2 regions of the Halodurantibacterium daqingense genome follow, and region 2 is predicted to be linked to the other one. Evidence: riboswitches for the same ligand, from Rfam matches in the RefSeq annotation. Region 2 holds a riboswitch; the other holds the start of a gene.
The links. Region 2 has a riboswitch for thiamine pyrophosphate ahead of thiB (thiamine ABC transporter substrate binding subunit). Riboswitches for the same ligand answer to the same signal wherever they lie in the genome.
Positions count from the first base shown of each region.

Region 1: another riboswitch for thiamine pyrophosphate. It lies ahead of thiD (bifunctional hydroxymethylpyrimidine kinase/phosphomethylpyrimidine kinase); the one in region 2 lies ahead of thiB (thiamine ABC transporter substrate binding subunit).

Region 1 covers NZ_JBHTFQ010000005.1:270,847-275,051, reverse strand. Annotated here, with positions in the region: gene ACFQXB_RS11105 (CheB methylesterase domain-containing protein) at 1-310, opposite strand, end outside; gene ACFQXB_RS11100 (protoglobin domain-containing protein) at 498-1,832, shown strand; TPP riboswitch at 1,878-1,981, shown strand; gene thiD (bifunctional hydroxymethylpyrimidine kinase/phosphomethylpyrimidine kinase) at 2,034-2,834, shown strand; gene ACFQXB_RS11090 (FAD-dependent oxidoreductase) at 2,827-3,804, shown strand; gene thiS (sulfur carrier protein ThiS) at 3,788-3,985, shown strand; gene ACFQXB_RS11080 (thiazole synthase) at 3,987-4,205, shown strand, end outside.
Region 2 covers NZ_JBHTFQ010000001.1:280,256-284,460, forward strand. Annotated here, with positions in the region: gene ACFQXB_RS01345 (thiamine/thiamine pyrophosphate ABC transporter permease ThiP) at 1-740, opposite strand, end outside; gene thiB (thiamine ABC transporter substrate binding subunit) at 716-1,696, opposite strand; TPP riboswitch at 1,726-1,825, opposite strand; gene aroC (chorismate synthase) at 1,914-3,017, shown strand; gene ACFQXB_RS01360 (DMT family transporter) at 3,018-3,887, opposite strand; gene ACFQXB_RS01365 (HU family DNA-binding protein) at 3,970-4,205, opposite strand, start outside.

The sequences.
Region 1 (4,205 bases), on a different contig from region 2:
CCGCCAGCTGGCAGAACTCGTCGCTGCCCGTGCCGGTACGACCGGCGTCCAGTTCCGATTCGGGCAGCGCAAGGACCGACAGCCGCCGTTGCGCGATTTCCGGGCGCGCACGTTCCAGATCGGCGGAATCGGCCGGTCCGCCCATAACCAGCACCACTGCCTCCACCTGATCGATGGCCTGGCTCTTGAAGGCGACGGGCAGGGACACCACCGCATCCAGAACCACGAGATCAGGCTGGCGTTTCAGGGCCTCGGCCAGCTTCAGCGATCGGATCGGGCGACGGTCAATCAGAAGGATCTTTCTTGGCAAATTCTGCTCCTTGCGCAAACCGTCCCGGGGGGGGCGCCCCTATCCTGGGTGCTACGGCAAAGCCGTTAAGCATTGGCTAATTCCGGTGGCCGGGAGGCGCGACATTCCCCACGCGTCTTAACCGGGCCTTAAGGCCCGTCGTGATTGTTGCGAAAACCACCTTCATGATGATTAATCGGAGTAACGAATGACGAACGAGATGGCGGAGCGGCTCGACTGGTTCGGGCTGGACCGGCAGGACATGCGTTGTGCCTTGACCGAAGCTGCGCGCCTGGTTGGCCCGGAGCTTGACGGCGTTCTGGGCCGTTTCTACGCGGCGGTCGCGGCGAATCCGGTCTGGGCGGCGCATTTTCACACCCCCGGGATGATGGAGCACGCCCGCAACGAACAGCATGCGCATTGGCGTCGGTTGCTGTCGGGCCGGTTCGACGAAGACTATGTCCGTTCGGCGGAACGGATAGGAAAGGTGCATTTCCGCATCGGGCTTCCGCTCAAGCAGTATCTGGCAGGATATGCTGCCGTCACCGCCGATGTGCAGCGGCTGATTCTGCAAGGGTGCACCCGGCGCTTTGGGCGCGGCGATCTGACCCGCGCCCAGCGGCTGAGCGAGGTTGTCAGCCGATGCTTCGTGCTTGACATGGAAATCGCCGTCACGGCCTTTCACCAGGCGCAGAAGGACCAGTTCCTGTCCCGGATCGCCGAGTTGTTCGACAATCAGGTCGCCGGCATTGTCGAATCGCTTGCCGGAAGCGCCGGCGATCTTGCCGGGGCCGCGCGGGGCATGCTGGCACAGGCCGATGCGAGCGCGCGGCTGGCGCAGGGTGCGGCCAGCGCCGCCGAGGAATCGGCGGCGAACGTGCAAAGCGTATCGAACGGAACCGGCCAGATCTCCGAGGCGGTCCAGACGGTTGCGCAGCAGATCGCCCGCGCGACCGAGATTTCTGCGACCGCATTCGAGCAGACGCGCGCCACAGACGAGATCGTGCAGAGCCTGCGCGCCTCGCGCGAACGGATCGGCAGCGTGGTGGAACTGATCGCCGACATCGCCTCGCAGACCAATCTGCTGGCGCTGAATGCCTCGGTCGAGGCGGCGCGGGCGGGGGATGCCGGGAAGGGCTTTGCCGTCGTGGCCTACGAGGTCAAGCAGCTCTCGATCCGCACGGCGGATGCGACCGAGGAGATCCGCCGCCAGATCGGTGCCATGCAGGCCGAAACCGCCGCCGCCGCCGAAACACTGCGGCGGATCGCCGAGACGATCTCGGAACAGGATCACGTGGCAAGTGCGCTGTCGCACAGCATCGATGTGCAGCGCGGCGCGGTGGTCGACATCAGCAACAACGCCGTCGCAACGGCGCGCGGCACCGAAACGATGGCGCGGATGATCGAGAAGATGAGTTATTCCGCCGCCGAAACCGAGAAGCTTTCGCGGACCATCACGGGTGGTGTGGAGCAGGTTCTGTCGGCGCTTGGCGGGCTGCGCGCGCAGGTCCAGGGCTTTCAGAACGAGATCCGGATGTCGTGATCCAAATTCCCTTGCGTGGCCCCGCCGTCCCGCGCTAGGTTCCCTGTGAAACCGTTGGGGTGCCCGTTTCAGGGCTGAGAGGTGCAAGGCATCAACCCATCGAACCTGATCCGGGTCATACCGGCGGAGGGAACGGTCAAAGGGCGCGCTGCGGCCCAAAGCCCCCTTGCCATGATCCGTCAGGAGAATTGGGGAAGGGGAATGACAGCGATAGCCCTGACGATTGCCGGCTCGGATTCGGGCGGTGGCGCCGGAATTCAGGCCGATCTCAAGACGTTTTCGGCGCTCGGCGTCTATGGCGCCAGCGTCGTCACCGCGCTTACCGCGCAGAATACCCGGGCGGTGACCATGGTCGAACCGGCCAGCCCGGCGATGATTTCCGCGCAGATCACAGCGGTTTTCGACGACCTCGCGGTGGGTGCGGTCAAGCTGGGGATGCTGGGCGGGCCGGCGGCGATCCGCGCGGTAGCGCAGGGCCTTGCCGGTCGCAGTGTCCCCGTGGTGCTGGATCCGGTGATGATCGCCAAATCCGGCGCCACGCTTCTGCCCGACGAGGCGATTGCCGCCTTGCGCGATCTGCTGCCGCACACTGCCCTCCTGACCCCCAATCTGCCCGAGGCGGCGCGGCTTCTGGATTGTGCCGTCGCCAGGGATCTGGAAGATATGGAGGTGCAGGGAAGGGCGCTTCTGGCGCTGGGGCCAGACGCGGTGCTGATGAAGGGCGGCCATGCCGAGGCGCCGGACTGCACCGATCTTCTGGTTCTGCCTGAACAGACCCTTCGGTTCACGGCGCCCCGCCAGCAGACGCGCAACACCCACGGCACCGGATGCAGCCTTTCGGCCGCCATTGCGGCCGGGCTTGCACAGAACCTGCCGCTGGCACAGGCGGTAAGCCGCGCCCATGGCTGGTTGCAGGCGGCGATCGCCGCCGCGGACCGGCTCAAGGTGGGCGGCGGTCATGGCCCGGTGCATCATTTCCACGGGATCTGGGCCGATGACTGAGGTTACCATCCTCGGCGCCGGCGTTGCGGGTCTCTGCGTGGCGACCGAACTGGTCGCGCGCGGGATCGTGCCGCATCTCGTGGATCCGGGCGCAGGGCCGGGGCCGGAGGCCTGTTCCTGGTGGGCGGGCGGAATGCTTGCGCCGTTTTGCGAAGGCGAGAGCGCGGAAGAACCCGTGGTTCGCCTTGGTCAGCAGGCCGCGGACTGGTGGGCGCGGCATACCGGCCTTGTGCAGCGGCAGGGAACGCTGGTGCTGGCGCCCGAGCGTGACCGCGCCGAACTTGCGCGCTTTGAACGTCGGACCACCGGCCACAGGATGCTGGAGGGGGACGAGCTGGCGCGGCTGGAACCCGATCTGGCCGGCCGCGCCCGCAGGGCCCTGTTCTTTCCGGACGAAGCGCATCTTGCACCGCGTGCCGCGCTTGCCGCCCTGGCGACGCAGCTGCAGGCCAGGGGTGTGACGATCATCCCCGATGCGCCGCCGGCCCCCCGCATCATCGACTGCCGGGGCCTTGCCGCGCGTGACGTGCTGGCGGATCTGCGCGGTGTCAAGGGCGAAATGGTCGTGCTGCGCTGCCCGGACATCACGCTGGCCCGCCCCGTCCGGCTGTTGCATCCGCGCCACCCGCTTTACATCGTGCCGCGTGGGGATGGCGTGTTCATGCTGGGCGCGACGCAGATCGAGGCAGGCGAGCGTCGTCGCGTGACTGCCCGGTCACTGCTGGAGCTTCTGTCGGCCGCCTATGCGCTGCACCCCGCCTTTGCCGAGGCCGAGGTGCTTGAAATCGGCGTCGATGCTCGCCCGGCCTTTGCCGACAATCTGCCCCGGATCCGCCGGCGGGGGGCCGTGATCCATGTCAACGGCTTGTTTCGCCACGGCTTTCTCTTGGCGCCAAGCCTCGCGGGCATGGTGGCCGATTATCTGACCCAGAACATCATACCGGAGGTCATGGATGAAGATCGAGGTTAACGGAGCACCGCAGACAGTGTCTGCGACAACGCTTGCCGCACTGCTTGTTGAACTGGATCTGGCCGAGGCCCGGGTCGCCACCGCCGTCAACGGCCAGTTCGTGCCGGCGGCCGGCCGGGTGGATCAGCCGCTGTCCGAGGGCGACCGGATCGAGATCCTGTCGCCGATGCAGGGGGGCTGAGATGCGGGCTTTCTACGGCATCGAGCTGGCATCTCCGTTGATGCTGGGCACGGCGCAATATCCGTCACCCGCCATCCTTGCCGAGGCGTTCCGACACTCGGGCGCCTCGGTCGCAACCGTGTCGTTGCGGCGCGAAGCCGGGGCAGGGCAGGATTTCTGGGCGCTTATCCGCGACCTTGGGGTGCGGGTCCTGCCCAACACGGCCGGCTGTCACACGGCG
Region 2 (4,205 bases):
TGATAGATCGCCAATTCGATCGTCGTGGCGCGCGGACCTCCGCCCAGCGTCAGCGCAACGGCAAAACTGGTCAGGCAGATGAGAAAGATCACCAGCAGGCAGCCCGGAAGCACCTCGCGCAGCATGGGCCATTCAAGACGCCGAAACAGATCGCCGGGGGCAAAGCCAAGCGAGGCGGCAAGGCGGAACCTCTCGGACGGGATCGCAAGCCAGCCCTGAAGAATCAGCCGGGTGGCCAGCGGCAGGTTGAAGAACACATGCGCCAGGACCACACCCTGAGGTCCATAGATCTGCACCGGCCCGAGGCCCAGCATCGCAAGCCAGCTGTTGACAAGACCGTTGCGCCCGAAGACCGCGAGAAGCCCGAGGACGGCAACCAGCGTCGGCAGCAGGAAGGGCGCGCCCAGCAGTGTGATGACCAACCCGCGCCCGAAGAACCGCCGCCGCGCCAGCGCCCGCGCAAGGGGAACGGCCAGCGCGACCGACAGCAGCGCCGAGACAAGCGCTTGTCCCAGCGTGAACCTGACCGCCGCCCAGTCCGAGGCTGCAAGCGCACCACCGCTGCCCGCCCGCAACGCCACCGCGACAACTGCCCCGAGCGTCAGCAGAACAAGGAAGGTCGCGACGCCCGCCCCCGGCCAGACTGCCCCCGCCAATCCAGCGCCAGCGATATCGCTGCCAGCCCAGCCTTTTGGAGCGCGGGCGCAGGAAGCCGCTAGCGGCTGAGTGCGTTCAGCCATTCGGACAGGGCCGGGCCGCGCAGGCTGGCCGCTTCCTCGGCGCTGAACAGCAGCGCGCGTTCGGGTTGTGGCAAGCTTCCAAAGCCGTCGGCCAGACCCGCAGCGGGGATGCGTGCCGGATACATCCAGTTGGTTTCGGGAATGATTGCCTGAAAACTGTCGGACACCACGAATTCGAGAAATTGCTCGGCAAGCTCGGGTTGTGGCGCGGCGGCAAGTCTGCCTGCCACCTCGACCTGCAGATAATGACCCTCGGAAAAGATCGCGGCAGTCTTGCTGTCATCCTTTTCGGCAATCAGATGATAGGCGGGCGAGGTGGTATAGGACAGCACCATGTCTGCCTCGCCGTTCAGGAACAGGCCATAGGCCTCGCTCCAGCCCGGGGTGACCGTCAGAACCCGGGGGGCAAGCCCTTCCCAGATTTCGGCGGCACGCTCGCCATAGGCTGCCTTGACCCACATCAGCAGCCCCAGTCCGGGGGTCGAGGAGCGCGGATCCTGGATCACGATCCGCAGGTCCGACGCCACGAGTTCCTCGAAACTCGCAGGGGGGCTGGCAAGATCCCGATCATGGACAAAGGCGAAATAGCCCCAGTCGAAAGGCACGAACAGCGGATCCTCCCAGGCGACCGGCAGATCATAGTCGGCGCTTACGGAATGGGGTGCGAAAAGGCCGGTCGCCTCGGCCGCGGCGGTCAGGTTGGTATCAAGGCCAAGCACCACGTCGGCCTGGCTTCGGGCACCTTCAAGCTGCAGCCGCGCGAGCAAGGCCGCGCCGTCCCCGACGCCGACAAGGTTCAGCGTGCAGCCGCAAGTTGCCTCGAACGCCGCCTTGACCTGCGGCCCCGGCCCCCAGTCGGACACGAAGCTGTCATAGGTGTAGACGGTCAGCACGGGCATCTGCGCCATCGCGGGGCTGGCCAGTGCCGCGGCCAGGGCGAATACCGGAATACGCATCACATCCTCCATCTGCGACGGGCGGGAGGACGAGCATGTGCCACCTTCCCTCCGCCGGTGTTAACCGGTTCAGGTTCAACGGGTTCGCAGCCTGCGTCTCAGCCCGAACGGGCACCCCGAGGTTGGCGCAGCCTAGCTGCAGGCGCGGCCCGGAACAAGCGGAAACGCTTGAGCGCCGCGTCCCGCACCGCTAAGGGAGGCGCAAAGGGAGGCGCCCATGTCGTTCAACACCTTCGGCCATCTGTTCCGTGTCACCACCTGGGGCGAAAGCCACGGCCCGGCACTGGGGGCCACGGTGGATGGATGCCCGCCGGGTGTCCCGCTGGATGCGGCACAGCTCCAGCACTGGCTTGATCTGCGCAAACCGGGCCAGAACAAATACACGACCCAGCGGCGCGAACCCGACGCGGTCGAGATCCTGTCCGGTGTATTCGACGGCCAGACCACCGGCACGCCGATCCAGCTGATGATCCGCAACACCGACCAGCGGTCGAAGGATTATGGCGAGATTGCCGAATCCTTCCGCCCTGGCCATGCCGATATCACCTACTGGCAGAAATACGGGATCCGTGACTATCGCGGCGGCGGGCGATCCAGTGCGCGCGAAACGGCCGCACGGGTGGCGGCCGGCGGGGTTGCGCGCGCAGCACTCGCGGTGCTGGCGCCGGCGGTGCGGATCACCGGCTACATGACGCAGATGGGCGCGCGCGGGATCGAACGCAGCCGCTTTGACTGGGACCAGATCCCGAAGAACCCGTTCTGGACGCCGGACGCGCGGGCGGCCGAGGATTGGGCGCAGTATCTGGATGAATTGCGCAGATCCGGCAACTCGGTCGGCGCGGTGATCGAGGTTGTGGCGCGCGGGGTGCCGCCGGGGCTGGGCGCGCCGGTCTATGGCAAGCTGGATACCGACCTTGCCGCGGCGATGATGTCGATCAACGCGGTGAAGGCCGTGGAGATCGGAGACGGCATGGCCGCCGCCACCCTGACCGGGACCGAAAATGCCGATGAGATCCGGATGGGCGCTGACGGACCGGAATACCTTTCGAACCACGCGGGCGGCATTCTGGGCGGGATTTCGACCGGGCAGGATGTTGTGGTGCGCTTCGCGGTCAAGCCGACCTCGTCGATCCTGACATCGCGGCGCACGGTGACGCGGTCGGGACAGGACACCGACCTGGTGACCAAGGGCCGCCACGACCCCTGCGTCGGCATCCGCGCCGTGCCGGTGGCCGAGGCGATGATGGCCTGCGTGATCCTTGACCACCTTCTGTTGCACCGTGGGCAGGTGGGCGAGGGGCCGCGTGGGCGGATCGGATGATCAGCCGGGCTTTTGCCGGGAAAGCTGCACGGCCAGAATACCCAGCATGATGATCACGACGCCCGCCACGTCCAGCACGCCCAGCTGTTCGCCAAGCAGGACCGCAGCGATGGCCACCCCGAGAAAGGGGTTCAGGAAGTGGAATGTCGCGGCGCGTACCGCGCCGATCCGGTTGACCAGAAGAAACCAGACCCAGGTTGCGGCAAGGCCCGGCACCAGCGTCGTATAAAGGAAGGCCAGCACCAGTCGCACGTTCCAGTTGATCTCGGGCGCCTCAAAGGCAAGCGCCGGCACCGCAAGGATGGCGGCCCCCACCAGCATCTGCAGCCCGACGATCATCAGAAGGTTCCCGCCCGCCGAGGCGCCGCGCACGGCCAAGGTGGCGAAAGTCAGGGCAAGCACGCCGATCCCGCACAGCACCACCCCCGTCAGGTCAACGCCCCCCGACAGCCGCGCACCCATGATCAGCATGACCCCTGCCACGCCCGCGGCAAGGCCCGCGATCGCCAGTGGCTGCGGCCTGTCGCGATAGACGAGCCAGCCGGCCAGTGCCACCAGAAGCGGCATGGTCGAGGCGATGATCGCGGCAAGAGACGCCTCGATCCGCTGCATCGCAATGAAGTTGAGCCCCAGATAAAGCGCGTTCTGGCACAATCCGAACAGGATGGTCGCCCGCCATTGCGCGCGGTTGAGCCGCCAGCTTTGCCCAAGTGCGGCGGCGATCGCGATACCAATCAGCCCCGAGGCAAGAAAACGCAGCGACAGCGCCATCAGCGGTGGCGCATCCTGCACGATCATGCGTGCCGAGGTGAAGGCCGATGACCACATGGCGGCAAAGGCCAGGCCCATCAGGATCGCGCGCAGGTCCATGACATCTCCGGTGCTCGGACGAAAAGGGCCGCCCGAAGGCGACCCCATGCTTCCGGCAGGCAGGGCTGATCCTGCGGGCCGATCAGTTGTTGACGCTGTCCTTGAGCGCCTTGGCGATCGTGACCTTGACGACCTTGTCGGCAGGCTTGGAAATCTGCTCGCCGGTTGCCGGGTTGCGCACCATGCGTTCGGGGCGGGCGCGGCAGGCGAACTTGCCCAGGCCCGGCAGCGTCACGGCGCCGCCTTCGGCCACTTCGCGGGTGATGAGCGTGGTCAGCGCATCAAGGGCCGAGCTTGCTGCCTTCTTGTCGGCGCCCA